DNA from 3 places in the Shinella sp. G-2 genome. Region 2 is predicted to be linked to each of the others. Evidence: riboswitches for the same ligand, from Rfam matches in the RefSeq annotation. Region 2 holds a riboswitch; each other region holds the start of a gene.
The links. Region 2 has a riboswitch for cobalamin ahead of V8U06_RS06855 (aromatic ring-hydroxylating oxygenase subunit alpha). Riboswitches for the same ligand answer to the same signal wherever they lie in the genome.

Region 1 (7,669 bases), on a different contig from region 2:
ATCACCGCCACCAAGCCGCTCGGCAACCAGCGCGACCTGGCGCTCGCCTATTCGCCGGGCGTGGCCGCGCCCTGTCTCGCCATCCGGGACAATCCGGACACCGCCGCCGACTATACGGCCCGCGCCAACCTCGTCGCCGTCGTCTCCAATGGCACGGCCGTTCTCGGCCTCGGCAATATCGGTCCGCTCGCCTCCAAGCCGGTCATGGAAGGCAAGGCCGTCCTGTTCAAGAAATTCGCCGGCATCGACGTCTTCGATATCGAGATCGACGCGCCGACCGTGGGCGAGATGGTCAATGTCGTTTCCGCGCTGGAGCCGACCTTCGGCGGCATCAACCTCGAGGACATCAAGGCGCCGGAATGCTTTGAGGTCGAGCGCCAGTTGCGCGAGAAGATGGACATCCCGGTCTTCCACGACGACCAGCACGGCACGGCGATCATCGTCGCGGCGGCGATCCTGAACGGCCTGGAACTGGCCGGCAAGGCGCTTTCGGATGCCAAGATCGTCGCCTCGGGCGCCGGCGCGGCCGCGCTCGCCTGCCTCAACCAGCTCGTCGCCTTGGGCGCGAAGGTCGAGAACATCTGGGTGCACGACATCGAAGGCCTCGTCTACAAGGGCCGCGAAGTGCTGATGGACCAGTGGAAGGCCGTCTACGCCCAGGAGACGGACAAGCGCCAGCTTTCCGAGAGCATCGACGGCGCCGACGTCTTCCTCGGCCTTTCGGCCGCCGGCGTCCTGAAGCCGGAACTGCTCGCCCGCATGGCGGAAAAGCCGCTCATCATGGCGCTCGCCAACCCGACGCCGGAAATCATGCCCGAGGAGGCGCGCGCCGCCCGCCCGGACGCGATGATCTGCACCGGACGCTCGGACTTCCCGAACCAGGTCAACAACGTCCTGTGCTTCCCCTACATCTTCCGCGGCGCGCTCGATTGCGGCGCGCGCACGATCAACGAGGAAATGAAGATGGCCGCCGTGCGCGCCATCGCCTCGCTCGCCCGTGAGGAAGTATCCGACGTCGCGGCCCGCGCCTATTCCGGCGACACGCCGAGCTTCGGCCCGAACTACCTCATCCCCTCGCCCTTCGACCAGCGCCTCATCCTGCGCATCGCGCCGGCCGTCGCGCGCGCCGCGGCCGAAACGGGCGTTGCCCTCCGCCCGATCACCGATTTCGACGCCTATCTCGACCAGCTCAACCGCTTCGTCTGGCGCTCCGGCTTCATCATGAAGCCGATCTTCGCCGCCGCGAAGAAGGCCGAGAAGAAGCGCGTGATCTTCGCCGAAGGCGAGGACGAGCGCGTGCTGCGCGCCGCCCAGGTGCTGCTGGAAGAAGATATCGCCAAACCCATCCTGATCGGCCGTCCGCAGATCATCGAGACCCGCCTGAAGCGCTACGGCCTGCGCGTGCGCCCGCATGTCGATTTCGAGGTGGTGAACCCCGACGACGACCCGCGCTACCGCGATTATGTCGATGACTACCTGCGCATCGTCGGCCGCAAGGGCGTGAACCCCGAGGCGGCCCGCACGATCGTGCGCACGAACCAGACGGTCATCGGCGCGCTCGCTGTCCGGCGCGGTGAAGCCGATGCGCTGATCTGCGGCGTGGAAGGCCGCTATGCCCGTCACCTGCGCGACGTCAGCCAGATCATCGGCAAGAAGCCCGGCGTGCTCGATTTCTCCGGCCTCAGCCTGCTGATCTCGCAGCGCGGCGCGACCTTCTTTACCGACACCTATGTCACCATCGACCCGACGGCCGAGGAAGTGGCGGAAATGACGGTCATGGCCGCCGCGGAAATCCGCCGCTTCGGCATCACGCCCCGCGCCGCGCTCGTCTCGCATTCGAACTTCGGTTCGCGCGATTCCGAAGGCGCCTCCAAGATGCGCCGCGCCATGGACATGGTGCGCGAGATCGATCCGACGCTGGAAGCGGACGGCGAAATGCACGGCGACGCCGCTATTTCCGAAGCGCTGCGCCAGCGCGTGATGCCGGATTCGACGCTTTCGGGCGAAGCCAACCTGCTGGTCTTCCCGAACCTTGACGCCGCAAACATCACGCTCGGCGTGGTCAAGACCATGACGGACAGCCTGCATGTCGGTCCGATCCTGCTCGGCGCCGCCCTGCCCGCCCATATCCTGTCGCCGTCCGCCACCTCGCGCGGCGTCGTCAACATGGCCGCGCTTGCCGTGGTGGAAGCCTCCTACCCCGCCTGATCCGGGCGTGACCCGAATCCGGAACGGCCGCCCCTCGGGCGGCCGTTTTTCATTGCGCCGGAAGCGCCAGCCGGCGCGTGATGCCGATCGCCTCCAGGAACGGCTCGTCGTGGCTCACCACCAGCAATGCGCCGTCATAGGCCCGAAGACCGACCTCCACCGCCTCGATGGCATCGATATCGAGATGGTTGGTCGGCTCGTCGAGGATGAGCAGCGCCGGCGGCCGTGTGCCGCCCAGCACCGCGGCCAGACCGGCACGCAGCAATTGCCCGCCGCTGAGACTGCCGGCGATCTGCAAGGCCGCATCCGCCCGGAACATGAAGCGCGCCAGCGCCGCGCGGCAGGCGTTTTCGTCCGCTTCCGGGTTGATCCGCCGGAAATTGTCGCGGATCGACAGCGCGGGATCGAGCAGGCTGACCTTCTGGTCGAGCACGGCGACATCCGTCGCCAGCCGTACGCTGCCTGCCCATGGCTGCATCTGCCCGGTGACGAGCGCCAGAAGGGTCGTCTTGCCCGAACCGTTCGGCCCCGTCACCGCCACCCGCTCCGGACCGGTAATAGCGAAGGAAAGGTCGCGGATAACCGGCCGTTCCGGGCGGTAGCCGGCCGTCACGCCCTCCATGCGAAGCACCATCTTGCTCGCGGGAAGATGCGTCGGCGGCACGCTAACGCTGAGCGGCTGCAGGACCTCGATCCTTTCGCGCGCCGCCGCGATATCCTCGGCCGCCTGCGCCTGCCGGCTCTCGGCCAGCCGGGCATTCGCCCCGCCCGTCAGTTCGCTGCGCTCCTTCATCGCGCCCAGCATGATGCGCGGAATGTCGCCGCGCGCCTTCTTGCGGCGGCCGGCGCTGTCCTTCCGCGCCTTTCGCTCGGCAATCGTCTGCATGGTGCGCGCCACCGTGTCGGCGTGCTTTTCCGCATCCGCGAGGTCGCGGTGGGCGGCGGAAAGTTCCAGCGCCTTGCGGGCGCGATAGGCGCTCCAGTTGCCGCCATAGCGGGTTGCGCCCAGCGTCGTCAGTTCGACGATTGCGTCCATCGTCTCCAGCAGCTCGCGGTCGTGGCTGACGACGATGGCGCCGGCGCGCCAACCGGCGAGCATGTCGATCACCGCTCGCCGCCCGTCCCGGTCGAGATTGTTGGTGGGCTCGTCGAGCAGCAGGAAATCCGGCGCGCGGAAGACAAGCGCCGCCAGCGCCGCACGTGTACGCTGGCCGCCGGAGAGCGCGGCAAGCGGCGTTTCGGCCTCCGCCTCCAGCCCGACGCGGGCGAGCGCGGCGGCAAGACGCGTCTCCAGCGTCCAGTCGGCCTCGGCCAGGTCCTCCGCGGTCGCCTCACCGCGCCCGGCGCGGGCAAGGATCGCAAGGGCCTCGGCGATACCGAACAGGCTGGAAATGGTTTCGCGCGCGCCGACCTGCACGCTCTGGCGCAAGAGGCCGAGCGTGCCGTCCACCGTGACGGTGCCGGCTTGCGGGGCAAGATCGCCCGTGACGAGCTTCAGCAGCGTCGTCTTGCCGACGCCGTTGCGGCCGACAAGGCCGGCGCGCTCGCGGCCGAAGGTCACGTCGAGATTGGAAAGAAGCGTGTGCCCGTCAGGCGTGGACCACGTGATTTTGGAAAGCGTGATGGAATGCGGCATGGATACGGAATTCCCCGATGACAAAACGAAGCCGGTTTGCGGTCGGGTTGAAATCCATGAAGCACCATCCTGCAGGCATTGACGATGGCCGACACTAGGCGCGAACCATGGCCGTTGCAAGGCGAGCGCGTTAATCACAAATGCGGGAGCACGTTGCACTCGCCCCCATGCGGCCTATGATAGGGCGATATCCGGCCGGTTTTGCCGGCGGTTTCAACGCCATCAGGGATCGAGGGATTTGAAGAGACGCGGCCGTCTTCTCCTTGCCATTGCAGCCGGACTGCCGATGCTTCTTGCCGGCGGCACGGCGCTAGCGGGCATCTGCGAGCGCATCCAGGCGGAGCTCGCGAACCAGCCGAAGATCGTGGTCGATACCGCCAACGCCCGCAAATATGCCGGCGCCATCGCGCGCCAGAACATCCAGCTCCGCAAGGCCAAGAGCGACCAGCGCCGTCTCGGCTGCTCGGGTGGCAGCATCATCGTCGTCGGCGGCGTCAATGCCGCGGCCTGCGAAACGCTTGCCGCCGTCATCGGCAAGATGGAGCGCAATCTCACCATTCTCGACGGCAAGCGCCGGGAATTTGCCGGCGGCGCGTCCTCGCAAGGCCGGCGAAACCGCCTGCTCGCCGCGTTGGAAACCAACGGCTGCGATGCGGAGGCAAAGGTCATGCCCGTCGCCGCGACGGAAACGCTGCGCACGCTGGACGAGACACGCACCCTGCCGCTCGGCACCGCGCCCGACGGCAGCGAGAGGCTGCAACTGCGCTCGCTCGGCGGCAATTCCGGCCATGGCAACCTGCGCACGGTCTGCGTGCGCACCTGCGACGGCGGCTTCTTCCCGATTTCCTCCGGCGCGACGCCGCTCGATTTCCGCCGCGACCAGAAGGTCTGCGCGATGATGTGCCCCGAAACCCAGACGGAGCTGTTCTACCAGTCGATGACCAATGGTCAGGAGACCGAGCAGATGACGTCCACCGTCTCCGGCCGGCCCTATTTCGAGTTGAAGAACGCCTTCGCCTATCGCACGCGCGATCTTTCCAAAAAGGAAGGCGCCTGCGGCTGCAACCTCGCTGCCTATTATCAGGAGATGATCAAGCGCGATAAGGCCGCCAAGGGCAAGGACACGCGGACCGCCAGCACCGGCGAGAACGAGGAAAGCGGTTCCATCACCACGATCGAGACCCTGCCGAAGAAGAAGGAAGCGGTGGAAAGCAAGCCGGCCGCAAGGATCGAAGACCGCGTCTACGACCCCACGAAGAGCAAGGTTCGCACGGTCGGTCCGCTCTTCCTGCCGGAAAACTCCACCGCCATCGATCTCGGCCGCCCGGCCGATGCCGGCGTCAACTGACGCCGGCGCCACCCTCCGGCCAGCGCTCCTCGTAAACCAGTTCCTCCAGCGGCAGGCGCTGCCGCCATCCCTTCACCGCCAGTTCCGGTTCGGCATAGAGCTGGTCGACGAAGCCGACGCAGAGCCAGGCGACGATCTCGACATGGGCGGGAATACCGAGGATGGCGCGCATATCGCTGTCGTGGAAAATGCTGACCCAGCCGACGCCCACCCCTTCCGCACGCGCGGCAAGCCAGAGGTTCTGCACCGCACAGACCGTGGAATAGACATCCATGCGCGGATTGTGGGTGCGCCCCAGCACGACGGCGCCGCCACGCGTCGGATCGCAGGTGACGCAGATCGACAGCGGCGCCTTCAGGATCCCCTCGAGCTTCAGCGCCCGGTATTGCGCCTGCCGCTCGCCGGCAAACAGCGCCGCCGCCTCGGCATTGGCCTTGAGGAAGGCGGCATGCGCCGCCCGCCGGGTCTCTTCGCTGCGCACCAGCAGGAAATTCCATGGCTGCATGAAGCCCACGGAAGGCGCATTGTGCGCCGCCTGCAGCAGGCGGGCGACGAGCGCGTCCGGCAAGGGATCGGGCAGAAACTGGTCGCGCACATCGCGGCGCGTTTCGATGGCGCGGTAGACGGCCTGCCTTTCCTCCTGCGGAAAGGCGCCCGCCCGGACCAGAGGGTCCAACGGTTCGGTTCGCATCGTCATCTCCCCAACAATGCGTACAACCTGCCGCCGTCCGCGCGGTTCGGTCTATCTCGTCAGGCCGGTCTTCTGACTTCGGTTCCTCTGGCAAGCGCCTGCCTTCCCGGTTGAACAACCAGTGGCAAAAGCCTGAATCGATTCAAGCTTTTAGGGCGAGCCATCCCCGTCACAGCGTTGGGCACGTTCCGGACCTGGGCATGGACCCGCACCGGATTCCCGATTCTCCCGCAGAGCGGGCACCTGACAAGGAGGATATGCGCACGGCTCGGCGCTGCGATCAAGCCCACCCCATGTCAGGCGGCGCGGGCGGCCTCCGCGCCGTCGATCTCGATGTCGTCGGCATGGACGGCGCGGTTGCGCCCACCGTTCTTGGCGGCGTAGAGCGCGGCGTCGGCGATCACCATGACATCGTGCACCGATTTGCCATGGGCCGGGAATTGCGCGATGCCGGCGCTGCCGCCGATGAGCAGCAACTGCCCGTCATAGGCGACGGGTACCTGCGTATCGAGCACGAGACTGTTGGCGAGTTCCAGGAGGCTTTCGCGTTCATAGGCACCTGTCAGCAGCACGCAGAACTCGTCACCGCCAAGACGCGCCACACAGCCGCGCGCGCCGATGCGCTCGGAGAACCGCCGGGCGACGGCCTGCAGGACGGCGTCGCCGGCCGCGTGGCCGTGCCGGTCGTTGACGGCCTTGAACCGGTCGAGGTCGAGCGCGAGGATCGTGAACGGCTTGTTCTCGCCCCGGCCGATGGCGCGCAGGACATCCTCGTCGAAGCCGCTGCGGTTCTTCAGCCCTGTCAGCGGATCGTGCCGCGCGAGGAAGGCGTTCTGCGCCTCGCTGCGCTGGAGCGCCCGCACGAGCGTCGAGAAGCGCAGCGTGACGAAAAGCATGACGCCGGCAAAGACCAGAACGAACAGGGTGATCTGGATCAGCGCGGACTGCCAGACGAAGGAACCCGGCATGTTCGGCCGCCAGGAGGCGACCATGGGATTGTAGGTATCGCCGCCGACCGGCGTCATCAGCAACCCCGGCTCCTGGGTGACGATGGGCGTGAAACCGAGCCCGTGCACGCCGAGGCGCCGCTCGGAATTGGCCAGCATCTTCTGCGAGACCGGCTTGACGGTGATGAGCAGCGTCGGCTCGCGCCGGCTGGCGGGAATGTAGAGCGTCTTCGGCACGACGGCCTGCACGACGACGATGCTCATGACGCGGTCGATGAGCCGCATGCCGGAAACGTGGATTTCGGGAAGCGCCGGCGTCAGCAGGTCCGGGTCCTCCTTGGCGCCCGCCACCTGCCAGCCGCCGCGGTCGGGCGACAGCGCCTCGTAATAGGCCCGCTCGGCCTTCTTGGTGAGGTCGCTCACCCAGTGCAGCTTCTCGCGCGCCTTGCGGTCGGAAACCTTTTCACCGCGATGCACGCCGAGCACCTTGTCGCCCTCGGGCGTGGTGAAGATCATCCAGGAAAAGCCGAAGTCCGCCCACATCCAGTCCCGCAACTGGTCGCGCACGAAGCTGTCGCCGGGCATGCCGAAGGCAAGCTCCTGAAAACTCTTGTCCCAGAAGGAGATCTGGCTCTGGTATTGAACGACCTGGTCGATCTGGTGGCTGAATTCGTTGCGCACCAGCGTGCGCTCCGTCTCGGCGACAAAACTGTCGGCCCGGTCGATGGCGTGGTCGAGCACCAGATAGTTGGCGGTGCCGAACAGCAGGACGATCATCAGGGCCGCCGCCCGGATCGCCATGCCCACTCCGCGTCGCCGCTTTGCGCGGCCCTGTTCCG
Region 2 (7,669 bases):
CCCGGCCGCAACACGAGCGGCGAGGTGCCGTGATAGAGCCCTCGGCTTTCGACGAGATAGGGGGCGATGTCCTTGTCACTCGTCAGCGCATGGGCCGGCCCGGCGATGGCGGCGAAGCGGTCGAGGAGATCGGGAGAAAGCCTTGCCTGCACCATCGCGTGTTCCTTCCTCAAACATGTCCGGCCGAAGCGACACCGCGCCAGGCTCTTGTTCTTGCCGCATGATCCAACGTCGAAGCGATAGGGCTTCAGGTGGAATGCGTTAGCCGCGTGGCGCGGCGGCGCGTTGCAGGCGGTCGTTGATCGCCTCGCCGAGGCCGGTCATGGGGATCTGCGAAAAGGCGATGGAGCTGGCGCCGGTGGCGTCCGCCTGCTTCATGTAGCCGAAGAGATTGGTCGCGGCTTCCGCAAGGTCGCCGGCGGGGCTGAGATCCAGCACGAGCGCCGCCTCCGCCTCGCCGGGCAGCGCCTTGCCGCCGAAGCGGATCAGCACCTCGCCGGGACGCACGTCGCTTGCCCCCAGCCGCACCGGCGCATCGGGGGCGTAGTGCGAGGCGAGCATGCCGGGCGCTTCGATGGCTGCGCCGGCCTCCTTGCGGATGACGGGGCGGCCGGTGATGCGTTCAATCTCGGCTGCGTCGAGACCACCGGGGCGCAGCAGCCGGATCGTCTCGCCTTCGACCTTCACGATGGTGGATTCGAGGCCGACCGTGGCCGGCCCGCCATCGAGCACCAGTTCCAGCTTCGCCCCGAAATCCTCCGCGACGTGGCGTGCGGTGGTGGGGCTGATGCGGCCGGAGGTGTTGGCGCTGGGCGCGGCGAGCGGCCGGCCGAAGGCGGACAGCAGGTCGCTGGCGATGCCTGTCGGCACGCGGATGCCGACCGTGTCGAGCCCGGCGCGCGCCAGCGGATGGATGGCGCTTTCCGGCCGGATCGGCAGCACCAGGGTCAACGGGCCAGGCCAGAAGGCCTCCGCGATCGTGCGCGACAGCGGATCGAAGATCGCATGGCGTTCCGCCATGGCAAGGTCCGCCATATGGCAGATCAGCGGATTGAAGCGCGGCCGGCCCTTCATCTCGTAGATGCGGGCGATCGCCTGCGGATTGGTGGCGTCTGCGGCAAGGCCGTAGACCGTCTCGGTGGGAATGGCGACGGGCACGCCGCGGTCGAGCGCTTCGCAGGCGCGTGTCAGCGCCGCCGTCTCATCCGCCCGCGTATCGAGGATTTCAGCCATGTCGCCCTTCCGTCGTTCCGGCTTTCCTTACAGGGCTTTGCCGGCAAATGCCAAGACTTGCCTGGTTGTGTAAAATTGGAACGGTCGGGTTAGACGGACCGAAAGAGCGCTCTGCTAGGAGAGGCTGACGTTCCCGCACACAGGTCCCTCTTTGATGGCGCACAAGAAATCCACGACCACCGATATCGCCCTGCGTATCGCGACCGCGATGAAGCAGATGGGCATCGACGGCCTGCCCCGCAACTACGAGCTGGTCTACGAGGCCTATGCCGGCGGCAATCCGGAACTGGTTCGGGAGTTCATCGCGCTCGGAAAGTACAAGACGCAGGCCGCGCTCGACGAGCTTGGCCGCAAGTACCTGCCGCACCAGCACGAGGCGAGCGTGCTGCAACGCTCGGCCGGCGCGATCAGCAACGAGATGAGCAACTTCATGGACCTCCTGAGCCAGGAGCGTTCCTCGCTCAACGATTACGGCCGCCTGATCGGCGAGGCCTCGCAGGTCATCCGCGAGGCGGGCGGCGCGCTCGGCAGTTCGCTGGAGGCCCTGCAGCGGGCGACGGAACTGCGCGTCAGCCATACTGCGGAAATGGCGGAGAAGGTCGCGGCGCAATCGGCCGTCATGGACGGCATCCAGAAGGAGATGGCGGACTTCGAGGCACAGAAGTTCACCGATCCGCCAACCAAGCTCGGCAATCGCCGCGCTTTCAACAAGGCGCTCGCGCGCGTCTACGCCAATCCCGAACTGCCGATGATGTGCGGTGTCGCGGTTGCGGAGGTGGACGCGGAACGCCGCTTTTCGTCGGGCCAGATCGAGGCCCTGTCGGACCATCTCGTCACCTTCTACGGCGGCCTCATCCGTCAGGCGTTCCCGGCAAACGACCTTGCCGTACGCTTCGACGGTCTTCGTTTCGGCTTCCTGTTCCAGACGTCGGACGAGAGCGAGGTGACGCGGCTCATCGATCTCCTGCGCGCCGCCTTCCAGACGGTGGCGCTGCGCGATCCGCGCACGGGCCGGAACCTCGGGCATCTGACGCTCTCTGCCGGCGTCTGCATGTCGGAAAGCGCTGACAGCGCGCTCGACCTTGCCGCCGCCTGCGAGCGGGCGCTGGCGGAAGCCAAGGGCCGGGGCGGCGATCAGGTCGTGGTCTACGGCCGCGGCGACGAGGTGCCGGCCGGCAAGGAATGGATGCTGTACCGGGCGTAAACCCTTCCGGTGAAGGCGAGCAGCGATGTTGCCGAAGGGCTAGAGCGCGCGGATGATCTTGCGCAGCGCCTCGTTGCGCGCGCCGAGCATCAGCACGTTCTTCATGGCGAGCTTCGGATCGTCGGTGCGGAAGATCACGCCGTTGCCGCGCACCTTGCGGTCGATCTTGAGGCGGCCTTCTTCCTCCGTCGGCGCGATGGCAACGGCGAAATACATGCGGCCGGGCGTGCGGGAAATGCCGGCGAAGAACTGTTCCTCGTCGCCGATCTCGGCGAGGAAGTTGGCCATGTAGAAGGCCCATTGCACATTCTCGAATTCCGCAAAGCGCGAATTCGCCACCGTGATGTGGCAGTAGCCGAGATGCGGCGTCTCGGCGAGCGTGCGGTGGAAGATCAGCTTCGGAAACTGGATGGACTGGTGGAAGCCGTTGATGCGTTCATGGGTGACGCTGCCGGCCCGTTCCAGCTTGCGGCCGGTGCGCTCGGCGACGTCCTGGTAGCTGAGGTAACGTTTCTCGCTCGGGCTCCAGCTCACGCCACGGTCGATGCGGCCGGTGCGCAGGAATTCGGTGTGCACGGCGGATTTCGGCGGGTTCGCTCGCTTGTAGGCGACGGCGTCGTAATATCGGAATTTCGTCTGCTGCACGCCTCGGCACTCCATCCTCGCGCCCGGATCGCGGTAAAGTTTATGGAAACGTCGTTAAGCAATCCTTTCCGCCGCATTCCCGATTTCCGCGGGGGCGCTCCGCACGGTCGCAATATGACAAGGTGCTTCGTTCCGGACGAGGGTGCCGAAAGAATGGATTATCGTCGGGGTCATTCCTTTATGGCGTTGATATTTCATTGTTATGCCCTGCGGCGGCCTCGTTTCCACCGTCTTTGACTGTCGTCAAATTGGGGCGACGTGTCGCTTTCTGGCATGTCGCGCGCCGATTCTTGCGCTTAGATAAGGACGCTCAAGGTGCCGCTCCCGTCAGGGGGTGGAGAATTGGGAAGCCGGTTGAAATCCGGCGCTGCCCCCGCAACGGTGTTGGAGAAAACGCGGCAGGAAGCCACTGGACGGATGTCCGGGAAGGCGCCGCGACGGTCCCAAGGGACGCTCCTCAGCCCGGAAACCAGCCTGGAGAAACGATCGTGACTGGCTGCGGCGGGCGGCTGGGAAGCGTGCATTGTCGGGCCGTCCGCGTCCGCATGCCGTCTCCTCCGTGCGCCTCATCCCCCATTTTGACAGTGAGGACCGGCATGGATATCCGCAGCGACGTGCTCCGCAAGCTCAAGAACCGCCGTGAAGGCCACAGCCTCGAGCAGGCCTTCTACATCGATCCCGACCATTACAGGCTGGACCTCGAGACGATCTGGTATCGCGACTGGCTGTTCATCGGCCATGACTGCGAGATCCCGAAGGCCGGCAATTACTTCACCGTGCAGGTCGGCGATTATCCCGTCGTCATCACCCGCGACCGCTCCGGCACCGTGCGGGCGCTGCACAATTCCTGCCGCCACCGCGGTTCGCGCGTCTGCACGCAGCACAAGGGCACCTCGGCCAAGCTCGTCTGTCCCTATCACCAGTGGACCTACGAACTCGACGGCTCGCTGCTCTTCGCCCGCCACATGGCCGAGGATTTCGACAGGACGCAACATGGCCTGAAGCCAATCCATTGCGAGACCGTCGGCGGCTACATCTTCATCTGCCTTGCCGAAGAGGCGCCCGATTTCTCGGCCTTCCGCACCCTGGTCGAGCCCTATCTCGCCCGCCATCGCCTCGGCGAGACCAAGGTCGCCTTCGAAAGCACGATCGTCGAGAAGGGCAACTGGAAGCTCGTCTGGGAAAACAACCGCGAGTGCTATCATTGCGCCGCCAACCATCCCGAGCTCTGCCGCACCTATCCGGAAGCGCCGAGCGCCACGGGCGTGCAGGGCGCCAAGGACGATCCCGTCATTGCCGAACACTGGGCGAAATGCGAGGCGGCGGGCCTGCCGAGCGAATTCAGGATGTCGCCGACCGGCCAGTTCCGCGCCGCGCGCATGCCGCTCATCCAGGACGCCGAGAGCTACACCATGTCCGGCGCGCGCGCCGTGCAGCGCCCGCTCTCCAATGACGTCCTGGACAGCGGCATCGGCACGCTGCTGCTCTTCCACTATCCGACGACCTGGAACCATGTGCTCGCCGACCACGCCATAACCTTCCGGGTGCTGCCGCTCGGCCCCGAGCTGACGCAGGTCACGACCAAGTGGCTGGTCCACAAGGATGCGGTCGAAGGCGTCGACTACCGTCTCGACGAGCTCACCCATGTCTGGACCGAGACCAACAACCAGGACCGCCGCATCGTCGAGGAAAACGCCTTCGGCATCCGTTCGCCGGCCTATCAGCCCGGTCCCTATTCGCCGGAGGACGAGGGCGGCGTCATGCAGTTCGTCGAGTGGTACTGCAATTTCATGGTCGAACGGCTCGACGGCGCCAAGACGCCGCTCTCGCGGGTGGCCTGACATGACGATCGCCAGCCAATTCCGCCATTTCGACGAGCTGCATCCCTGGCATGACCGCCACAATCTTCTGGAGTGCACTGCAGCCACCGTGGAAACGGCCGACGTGATGACCTTCACCTTCCGCTCCGACCAGAAGAACTGGTTCCGCTACCTCCCGGGCCAGTTCGTCACGCTGGAGCTGCCGGTCTCGGCAGACGAACCGGTCATGCGCACCTATACGCTCTCCTCGACACCCTCGCGGCCCTTCTCCGTCGCCGTCACGGTGAAGGCGCAGAAGAACTCCATCGGCACGCGCTGGATGTTCGAGCATCTGCGACCCGGCATGACGCTGAAGGCCTTCGGGCCTCTCGGCGACTTCTCCTTCGTGCGCTACCCGGCGGAAAAATACCTATTCATTTCCGCCGGCTCGGGCGTCACGCCGATGATGTCGATGACGCGCTGGATGTCCGATTGCGCGCCGCAGTCGGACGTCGCCTTCGTCTCCTGCGCCCGCAAGCCGGAGGACCTGCTGTTCAAGCCGGAACTCGAATGTCTCGCCGCCCAGATGCCGAACCTCGCGCTCGGCTTCGTCGTGGAGGGCCACAATCCGCGGGACGGCTGGCACGGTCTGCGCGGCCGCATCGATGCGGCCCGTCTCTCGCTGCTCGCGCCCGATTTCCGCGAGCGCACCGTCTTCTGCTGCGGTCCGGAACCGTTCATGCGCGGCGTCAAGGACATGCTGAAGGTCTGCGGCTTCGACATGAACCGCTACCACGAGGAAAGCTTCCAGCCGGCCAATGCGCCGGCGCCGGAAGAGATCGCCATCCGTGCGGGTGCCGGCGAGCAGGAGGTCGATGCCAACGCCGTTTCGACCGTCACCTTCACCATGGCCGGCAAGGACGCCAAGTGCCCGCCCGGCCAGACGATCCTGCAGACCGCCCGCGCCGCCGGCGTGCGCATCGGCGCTGCCTGCGAAGGGGGGCTCTGCGGCACCTGCCGGGTGCTGAAGATTTCGGGGGAGGTGGAGATGCGCCACAATGGCGGCATCCTCGATGACGAGATCGAGGAAGGCTATATCCTCGCCTGCTGCTCGCGTCCCATCGGGGACGTGCAGATCGAGGCGTGAGACAAAGGAAAGCCCCCGTTGCCAGCCGGCGACGGGGGCTTCGATATTGTTCCGGTGCTTCCCGCTTCGACGCGGAGGGCGTCGGCCCACCGGCTCCTCAGTCGGCCTTTGCCCGGCGCGCCGGGAAGAGGATGACGTCGCGGATCGACGGGGCGTTCGTCAGCAGCATGATCAGGCGGTCGACGCCGATGCCGAGGCCGCCGGCCGGGGGCATGCCCTGGTCGATGGCGTCGAGGAACTCGTCATCGAGCTGCTTGGCCTTCTCGCCGCGGGCATGGGCCTGCTCGAGCTGCTCGACCATGCGGGCGCGCTGTTCTTCCGGGTCGTTGAGCTCGGAGAAGGCGTTGCCCAGTTCCCAGGTGTTGCAATAGGTCTCGAAACGCTCGACGAGACGCGGCTCGCCCGGCACTTCCTTGGCGAAGGGCGAGATGTCCTTCGGGAAATGCGTGACGTGGCTCGGCTGGATCAGCGTCGGTTCGACCTTTTCCTCGAAGATGAAGGCAAGGCATTCGCCCCAGGTCCAGTCCTTCTCGATTTCGAAGCCGGCGGCCTTGGCTGCGGCGCGGGCTTCCTCGTCGCTCGTCATCGCGAGGAAGTCGAGGCCGGTCGCTTCCTTGACGGCATCGGGCATCGGAACGCGCTTGAACGGGCCCTTGAAGGAGATTTCCTTGTCGCCATAGGCGAACTCGGTCGAGCCGTGGATCTTCACGGCCAGCTCGGCGAAGAGGCGCTCCACGAGGTCCATGATGTCCTCGTAGTCGGCATAGGCCCAGTAGCACTCCATCATCGTGAATTCGGGATTGTGCCGGGTCGACACGCCCTCATTGCGGAAGTTGCGGTTGATCTCGAACACCTTGTCGGTCAGCCCGGAGACCAGCGTGCGCTTGAGGAACAGTTCCGGCGCGATGCGCAGGTACATGTCGAGCTTCAGCGTGTTGTGGTGCGTCTTGAAGGGCTCGGCCGTCGCGCCGCCATAGACCGAGTGCAGCATGGGCGTCTCGACTTCCATGAAGCCGTCGTTCTCCATGAAGCGGCGGATGCCGGAGACGATCTTCGAACGCTGCTGGAAGCGCAGCTTCGATTCCTCGTTGGTCATGATGTCGAGGTGGCGCTTGCGATAGCGGATTTCGACATCCGCCACGCCATGCCACTTCTCGGGCATCGGCAGCAGGGTCTTCGTCAGCATGACGATCTCCTGCGCGTTGATGGTCAGCTCGCCGCGCTTGGTGCGGCGCACGGCGCCGGTGACGCCGATGATGTCGCCGATATCGATCATCGGCAGCAGGTTGCGCGCCTCTTCCGGGGTCGTGTCCTTGTGGCTGAAGATCTGGATCTTGCCCGAGGCGTCATGGATATCCATGAACATGCCCGAGTTGCGCGAGGAATAGACGCGGCCGGCGACGGTCACGACGTCGCCGCTCTCCGTGTCGGGCTCGAGGCCTTCGTATTTTTCCGCAAGCTCCGCATTGGTCATCGTCCGGTGGAAATGCGCCGGATAGACGTCGCCGATCGTCTCGCGGAGCTGGCCGAGCTTCTGGCGGCGGACTTCCGTGGGGTCGGAGGAGAGGGCGGTTTCTGTCTTGTCGTTCATTCTTGTTCGTTCCTTACTTTCCGCTGCCGACCATGGAGGCCACCACCTGC
Region 3 (7,669 bases), on a different contig from region 2:
AGGGCCCGGAAAGACAACGAAGAAATAGACAATAAAAAACGTCGCCTCCCGGAGAGAGGCGACGCTTGATGCGGGCAGGACCTGACGTCTCGCCCGAAAGATCAGCCGACGTTGCGCGTGCGGATGAAGCCGAGCGGGCCGAGCGGGGCGTCCATGACGACGTTGCGCACGCGGGACTGGCTCTTGGGGGCTTCGCCGTTCCAGGCGATCTGTACGAAGTTCGGCTTGCTGAAGATGAACAGCATGGTCTTTGTCCTTGAAACCCGAAGCCACGCGCCTCGGCTGTGTGATGGTGTTGATATAGGCTTCTTCACCGCAAAAACCATGGTCGTTCACGGCGCAATATGTCGCAAAAGGAATAGCATGACAGCCATGCCGTTCTTGCATGGCGGCGTGTTGCCAAAAAGCCGGGCGGCCGCGCAGGAATTGCGGCAAGATTGCGGTAAATCAGGGCTTTTCGGCGGCAGACGGGAATGCTAGGAGGGCCACATGACCAGAACGATCATGCTGCAGGGCACCGGCTCGGATGTCGGAAAAACGGTATTGGTGGCGGGCCTCTGCCGCATCGCGGCCAATCGCGGGCTGAAGGTGCGTCCCTTCAAGCCGCAGAACATGTCGAACAATGCCGCCGTTTCCGCCGATGGCGGGGAGATCGGCCGCGCCCAGTGGCTGCAGTCTCTCGCCGCCCGGGTGCCGTCCTCGGTGCATATGAACCCGGTGCTGCTGAAGCCGCAATCGGATGTCGGCAGCCAGATCATCGTTCAGGGAAAGGTCTTCGGCCAGGCCAAGGGACGGGACTACCAGGCGCTCAAGCCGAAATTGATGGGGGCGGTGCTGGAAAGCTTCGCGACCGTCTCCGACGGCGCCGATCTCGTCGTCGTCGAAGGGGCGGGCTCTCCGGCGGAAATCAACCTCAGGGCCGGCGACATCGCCAATATGGGTTTTGCGACGCGCGCGGGCGTGCCCGTCGTGCTTGTCGGCGATATCGACCGCGGCGGTGTCATCGCCTCGCTGGTCGGCACCCATGCCATCCTGCCGGAAGAAGACCGGCGCATGGTCACGGGCTATCTCATCAACAAGTTTCGCGGCGACGTCACCCTGTTCGACAGCGGAATTTCAGAAATCGGCCGCTTCACCGGCTGGCCCTGTTTCGGCGTCGTGCCGTGGCTGAAGCAGGCCGCCCGGCTGCCGGCGGAGGATTCCGTCGTGCTCGAGCGACTTGCCAAAGGCGGCGGCGGGGCGCTGAAGGTCGCCGTGCCGGTGCTGCCGCGCATCGCCAATTTCGACGATCTCGATCCGTTGAAGGCCGAGCCGCAGGTCGACCTCGTCTTCGTCAGGGCCGGCGAACCCTTGCCGGCGGACGCAGGTCTTGTCGTGCTGCCCGGCTCGAAGTCCACGATCTCGGACCTCAGGGATTTCCGCGCCGCCGGCTGGGATCGCGACCTTGCGCTCCACATGCGCCGCGGCGGCCGGGTCATCGGCATCTGCGGCGGCTACCAGATGCTCGGGCGGCGCGTTACCGATCCGCTCGGCATCGAAGGCAGCGAGCGGGCGGTGGACGGTCTCGGCCTGCTCGAGGTGGAGACGGAAATGGCGCCGGAAAAGACCGTGCGCAACAGCGTGGCCCGTTCCCTGCAATATGATGTGCCGCTGGAGGGCTATGAAATCCATCTGGGGCGCACCACGGGGCCGGATGCGATGCGCCCCGCCGTCACGATCGATGGCCGGGCCGACGGCGCGGTCTCGGCCGATGGCCGCGTGATGGGCACCTATCTGCACGGCCTGCTTTCGAGCGATGCCTACCGGGCGCGGCTGCTTGCCGATTTCGGCATTGCGGGCGGCGGCTTCGATTATCGCGCCAGCGTCGATGCGGCGCTGGACGGGGTTGCGGCGGAGCTGGAGGCGGTGCTGGATCGCCGCTGGCTCGACGGCCTTTTAGGTGCTTCTGATTAAACCGGCCTCCTGAAACGTACAGCCATCGGGTTCCTTCGCCGCCGATCTGCCGCACCAAAGTTGCGCCAGAATTCGGTGCGAGGAGTGACGGAAATCCGCCCGCTCGCCGGGCGCTGACGCCTTCGCGCGATCCGAAAGGGTGAAATACATGGGTTCTGGACCTCTCGCACGATCCGTTCTGGCCAGCCTGGTCGGGCTGTCGCTCGCCGGCCTTCCGGCGGCCAGCTTCGCCCAGACGGCCAAGGAAGCCACCAGCGCGGGAAAGCGCTGGGAGGAAGAATTCTCCCTCTGGCAGAAAGTCTCCTCCGGCAGCGATGTCGCGCAGTATGAAGGCTATCTGAAGCAATATCCCAACGGCACCTTCGCCTCGATGGCGCGCCTGCGCATCGCCGAACTGCAAGCCGCCGGCAAGACGAAATCGGCGACGGCCTCCACGGATGACGCGGCCGCCAAGGCCAAGGCGGAAGAAGCGGCAGCCGCCGAGACGAAAAAAGCCGAGGAAGAGGCGAAGGCCGCGGCGGAAGCCAGGAAGGCGGAGGAGGCGCGAAAGGCCGCCGAGGCGAAAAAGGCCGAAGAGGCGCAGAAGGCCGCCGAAGCGGAAAAGGCCAAGGCCGCGGCGGAAGCCGCGCGGCTGAAGGCCGAAGCGGATGCGAAGAAGGCCGAGGAAGAGGCTGCCGCGCGCAAGCTTGCTGCGGAAAAGGCGGCGGCGGAAGAAAAGGCGAAAGCCGAGGCGGCCGCCGCGGAAAAGGCCAGGGCCGAAGCCGCTGCGGCGGAAAAGGCGAAGGCCGAGGAAGCGGCTCGCCTCAAAGCGGAGGCGGACAAGAAGCAGGCCGCCGAGGCGGCGCGCCTGAAGGCTGAAGCCGATGCCGCCGCCGAAAAGGCCAAGGCGGAGGAAGCCGCCCGCCTGAAGGCGGAGACCGACCGCAAGAAGGCCGAGGAAGCGGCCGCCGCCGAGAAGGCGCGCGCCGAGCAGGAGGCGCTTGCCCGCCGCGAAGCTGAAGCCAAGCGTATCGAGGCGGAGAAGGCCGCTGCTGCCGAGAAGGCGCGGATAGAAGAGGAAGCCGCCGCGGCCCGCAAGCTCGCCGAGGAAAAGGCTGCGGAAGTCGAGCGGCTGAAGGCCGAGGCCGCCAAGGCTGCGGCGGATGCCGAGGCGAAGGCCTCGGAAGCCGCCCGTCTGGCCAAGGAAGCGGAGAAGCGTGCGCAAGAGGCTGAAGCCGCCAAGAAGCAGGCCGGCGAAGCCGTCACCGCGTCGGGCGAGGCCCAGGGCACGGTGAAGGACAATCGCGGCCTTGCCGTCGACGGGACCGTCGTGGACAAGCAGGAGGAAGAGACCTTCCAGAAGGCGGTGCTCGCCGGCTCGGAGAAGGCCTACCGCGCCTATATCGCCCAGTATCCGAACGGCCGGTACGTCAAGGAGGCCCGCACACGTCTCGCCGCCCTTGCCACCGTCGCCAAGCCGAAGCAGGAAACCGATGCTGAAGCGGAAGCGGAAACGCCGGCCACGGCCGAAACCGAACGCAAGACTGCCGAAGAGCCGGTCGTCGATCCGCGCGAAGCCTATCTCGGCCGCGTCATGCGGGCCGAGGCGCAGCGCTGGCTGAGCATGCTCGGCTTCAACACCTATGGCGCGGACGGCGTCTTCGGCCCGCGCACCCGCTCGGCGATCGCCGCCTGGCAGGGATCGTCCGGGTACCGCGCCGACGGCTATCTCTCGCGCCAGCAATACCGCGCGTTGCGGGATGCCGCGCAATATGCCGAGGCCCGTCAGCATCGCCAGCGCCGCTACGAGCGTGACTACGACGTGCTTGAGGGTCCCGTCGACGGCTATTACGACGGCCCGTACTATCGCGACGAGAACTATTACAACGGCCAGGGCGGTGTGGTGATCATTCCCGGCTATTGAGCCGGGTCATTGCGATTGCGACGGCTGGACGACGGTTTCAGCACAGGTGATGGCGCTGCCGGTCGATTGACTTGTCGGGGGCAGAAGCATAATCATCCCTAGTATTGGATGGTTCCTTGGTCCGGAAACGGACTGGGGAGTAAATGGGAATGTGACGCGGTGGACCCAATTAGGGCGCTGCAATCACGGCCGACCCCGCGACTGTAGAGTAGCGAGGGACGCCCATCCGGCAGGAGGAAGGCTTGGGAGGAGGCAATCGTGCCGCAACCCGCAGGCTGACAACCGGCCGGAAAAGCCACTGGGTGGCATTGCGATAAACCAAGGCCGGACGCCTCTCGATCTACGAATCGTCCACCTTTCGCAATGCCGCGGCCCGGGAAGGCGAGGGCGACCCGCAGGTGCCGAGCACCGGACGCTGCGAGCCAGGAGACCTGCCAACCGATGAGGGCATATCGCCCGACCTGGGGAGGTTTCCCCACTGCCTGCACGGAGGTTGTCATGGCTGTTTCCGCTACGTCTTCTGTTACCCTTTCCGCCAACGATCGTCTCGTCGCCGGCGTTTTCGCTCTCCTCATCGGCGCCTTCCTCGTGTTCGGCGCTGGTCTTGCGAATTCGGCCGTCCTGCACGACACGGCACACGATACGCGTCACTCCTACGGCTTCCCCTGCCACTAAGGAGCTCCTGACATGATCGTTCGTTATCTCCTGGCCGCCCTGGTGGCCGGGCTGTTCTCCGGCGTGCTCATGACAGCCGCCCAGGAGGCCCGAGTCGTGCCGTTGATTCTGCACGCCGAAGAGTTCGAAGGCGAAGCCGCGCCGGCAGGCGAGGGCACCACGCCCGCGACCGACGACGCCGCGCAGACGCAGGAGCATTCCTCGCTCGGCGCCGCCATCCTTAACGTCGCCGCCTATCTGTCGCCGGTTTCCGTGGCCTATGCCCATGAGGGCGAGAATCACGAAGAGGGTGGCATCATGTTCGGCATGAGCCGCTTCTCCGGCACGCTCATGGCCAATCTCGTGACGGGCGCCGGCTTCGCGCTGCTGCTCGCCGGTTTCAGCCTCGTTTCGGGCCATCCGATCACGGTTGCGAACGGGGCGCTGTGGGGCGCTGCGGGCTGGCTTGCCGTACATATGCTGCCGGCCATCGGCCTGCCGCCGGAACTGCCGGGCTTCCCGGCCGCCGATCTCACCCAGCGCCAGATCTGGTGGGTCGCGACCGTCGCCCTGTCGGCCGGGGGCCTCTATCTCCTGGTCCTCAAGCCGAATATCGTCGCCAAGATCGCCGGCATCGTGCTGATTGCCGCGCCCCAGGTCTATGGTGCGCCGCAGCCGAGCGACATTTCCAGCAACGTTCCTGCCGTTCTCGGCGCGGAATTTGCCGTCGCCGCGCTTGCCACGACGCTGTTCTTCTGGATCGTGCTCGGCCTTTCGCTGGGTTTTGCCAACGAGAAGATCGCCAAGGCTGCCTGATATGATCACGACATCGCCCGGAGCCGTCCTGGTTCTGGGCGGTGCGCGTTCCGGAAAATCCGCTTTCGCCGAGGGGCTGGTCGCCGAGACCGGCCTTTCGCGTCATTACATCGCCACCGGCCGGGCCTGGGACGAGGAGATGCGACAGCGCATCGCCAAACACCGGGAGGATCGCGGAAAAGGCTGGGAAACGCACGAGGAACCGCTTGCGCTGGCCGAACGCATCGCCGATGTGGCACGCGAGGACCGCGCGGTCCTGATCGATTGCCTGACGCTCTGGGTCACGAACCTGATGCTGGAGGAGCGCGACATCGCGCGGGAATTCGAGGGTCTCTTGCGGGCCATCAAGGACGCCCCCGGCCGTCTGGTCTTCGTGTCGAACGAGGTCGGCCTCGGCATCGTGCCGGAAAATCGCATGGCGCGCGAATTTCGCGACCATGCCGGGCGGCTGCACCAGAAGGTGGCGGCCCTCGTACCGGAAGTCTATTTTATCGCGGCCGGACTGCCGCTGAAAATGAAGGGTTGAGCCATGCTGCAACAGAAAATCCCCGCCACCGTCATCACCGGCTTCCTCGGTGCGGGCAAGACGACGATGATCCGCAACCTGCTGCAGAACGCCGGCGGCAAGCGCATCGCGCTCATCATCAACGAATTCGGCGACCTCGGCGTCGATGGCGACGTGCTGAAGGGCTGCGGCGCGGAAGCCTGCAGCGAGGACGATATCATCGAGCTCACCAACGGCTGCATCTGCTGCACCGTCGCCGACGATTTCATTCCGACCATGTCGAAACTCCTGGAGCGGGAGAACCGTCCGGACCATATCGTCATCGAGACCTCCGGCCTTGCCCTGCCGCAGCCGCTCGTCGCCGCCTTCAACTGGCCGGAAATCAAGACGCAGGTGACGGTCGATGGCGTCATCACCGTGGTGGACAGCGCCGCCGTCGCCGCCGGCCGCTTTGCCGACGACCATGACAAGGTGGACGCGCTGCGCGTCGAGGACGAGAACCTCGACCATCAAAGCCCCCTGGAGGAACTGTTCGAGGACCAGCTCACCGCCGCCGACCTCATCGTTCTCAACAAGACCGACCTTATCGACGCCGCCGGCCTTCAGACCGTGCGCGACGAGGTTGCTTCCCGCATCGCCCGCAAGCCGTCGATGATCGAGGCGAAGAACGGCGAAGTCGCCGCCGCCGTGCTGCTCGGCCTCGGCGTCGGCACCGAGGACGACATCGCCAACCGCAAGTCGCATCACGAACTGGAGCATGAAAACGGCGAAGAGCACGATCACGACGAGTTCGACAGCTTCGTCGTCGAACTGCCTGCCGTCGCCGATCCGGCCGCCTTCATCGAGCGCCTGAAGGGCGTCATCGCCGCGCATGACGTGCTGCGCCTGAAGGGTTTCGCCGACGTGCCCGGCAAGCCGCTGCGCCTGCTCATCCAGGCCGTCGGCACCCGCATCGATCACTATTTCGAGCGCGCCTGGGCGGCCGGCGAAACGCGCGGCACCCGCCTCGTCGTCATCGGCCTGCACGACATGGACGAAGCGGCCGTGCGCGCCGCCATCGCAGCGGCCGTGTGATTTCGGCATGAGCATGCGGCGGTTCTTCTCTTCGGGGCATCGTGCGGGGCTGGGGCATTCCCGCTCCACCGGCACGGCACGCCATGAAAGGGGAGGCGCTGCATGCATCTCCTGCTAGCCCAGAAGGGCACCATCGCCGACGGCAAGGAGGCGATCGACCTCGGCCAGACGCCGGGCGACGTGCTGTTTCTCTCGGCTGCCGACACGGAACTTGCCGCCATCGCCGCCGCGCACCGCGCGCGCGGCGCGAAGACGCGCCTGCGCCTTGCCAGCCTTGCCACCCTGTCGCATCCGATGTCGGTCGATACCTATGTCGAGCGCACGGTTCGCCACGCCAGGCTCATCGTCATTCGCGCCCTCGGCGGTGCGAGCTACTTCCGCTACGTGCTGGAGGCCCTGCTGGCGACGGCGGCGACAAACGGCATCATGCTCGTGGCGCTTCCCGGCGACGACCGTCCGGACGAGGGCCTTCTGCCGTTCAACCGCATCGACGCGCAAGACCGCGAGCGTCTCTGGGCCTATCTCAACGAAGGCGGGGCGGAAAACGCCGACCGCTTCCTTGCCCATGCCGATGCGCTGGTCTTCGGCGGCGAAAAGCCGGCGGCCGCGACGCCGCTGGACAAGGCCGGCATCTGGTGGCCGGGGCGCGGCGTCATCGATATCGAGACATGGCGGCAGCTGGCAGAAGAGGCCGTTCCAGCCGCGCAATCCCCAACCGCCGCCCTCTGCTTCTATCGCGCCTATGTCCAGAGCGGCGAGACGCG

Region 1: linked by a shared signal. The riboswitch ahead of bluB (5,6-dimethylbenzimidazole synthase) and the one ahead of V8U06_RS06855 (aromatic ring-hydroxylating oxygenase subunit alpha) in region 2 are both predicted to bind cobalamin.
Region 3: linked by a shared signal. The riboswitch ahead of V8U06_RS02640 (CbtB domain-containing protein) and the one ahead of V8U06_RS06855 (aromatic ring-hydroxylating oxygenase subunit alpha) in region 2 are both predicted to bind cobalamin.

Annotation. Positions count from the first base shown of each region.
Region 1 covers NZ_JBBEYH010000001.1:650,294-657,962, reverse strand. The annotation lists gene V8U06_RS03290 (NADP-dependent malic enzyme) at 1-2,208, shown strand, start outside; gene V8U06_RS03285 (ABC-F family ATP-binding cassette domain-containing protein) at 2,258-3,844, opposite strand; gene V8U06_RS03280 (DUF2865 domain-containing protein) at 4,083-5,192, shown strand; gene bluB (5,6-dimethylbenzimidazole synthase) at 5,185-5,883, opposite strand; cobalamin riboswitch at 5,929-6,145, opposite strand; gene V8U06_RS03270 (GGDEF domain-containing protein) at 6,180-7,631, opposite strand.
Region 2 covers NZ_JBBEYH010000003.1:58,789-66,457, forward strand. The annotation lists gene V8U06_RS06835 (FAD-binding oxidoreductase) at 1-155, opposite strand, end outside; gene V8U06_RS06840 (L-threonylcarbamoyladenylate synthase) at 262-1,233, opposite strand; gene V8U06_RS06845 (diguanylate cyclase domain-containing protein) at 1,388-2,437, shown strand; gene V8U06_RS06850 (DUF6656 family protein) at 2,477-3,082, opposite strand; cobalamin riboswitch at 3,379-3,574, shown strand; gene V8U06_RS06855 (aromatic ring-hydroxylating oxygenase subunit alpha) at 3,679-4,923, shown strand; gene V8U06_RS06860 (hybrid-cluster NAD(P)-dependent oxidoreductase) at 4,925-6,028, shown strand; gene lysS (lysine--tRNA ligase) at 6,126-7,619, opposite strand; gene gltX (glutamate--tRNA ligase) at 7,633-7,669, opposite strand, start outside.
Region 3 covers NZ_JBBEYH010000001.1:517,778-525,446, forward strand. The annotation lists gene V8U06_RS02625 (hypothetical protein) at 102-245, opposite strand; gene V8U06_RS02630 (cobyric acid synthase) at 490-1,953, shown strand; gene V8U06_RS02635 (peptidoglycan-binding domain-containing protein) at 2,102-3,856, shown strand; cobalamin riboswitch at 3,949-4,309, shown strand; gene V8U06_RS02640 (CbtB domain-containing protein) at 4,355-4,531, shown strand; gene V8U06_RS02645 (CbtA family protein) at 4,544-5,326, shown strand; gene cobU (bifunctional adenosylcobinamide kinase/adenosylcobinamide-phosphate guanylyltransferase) at 5,328-5,852, shown strand; gene cobW (cobalamin biosynthesis protein CobW) at 5,856-6,905, shown strand; gene cobN (cobaltochelatase subunit CobN) at 7,008-7,669, shown strand, end outside.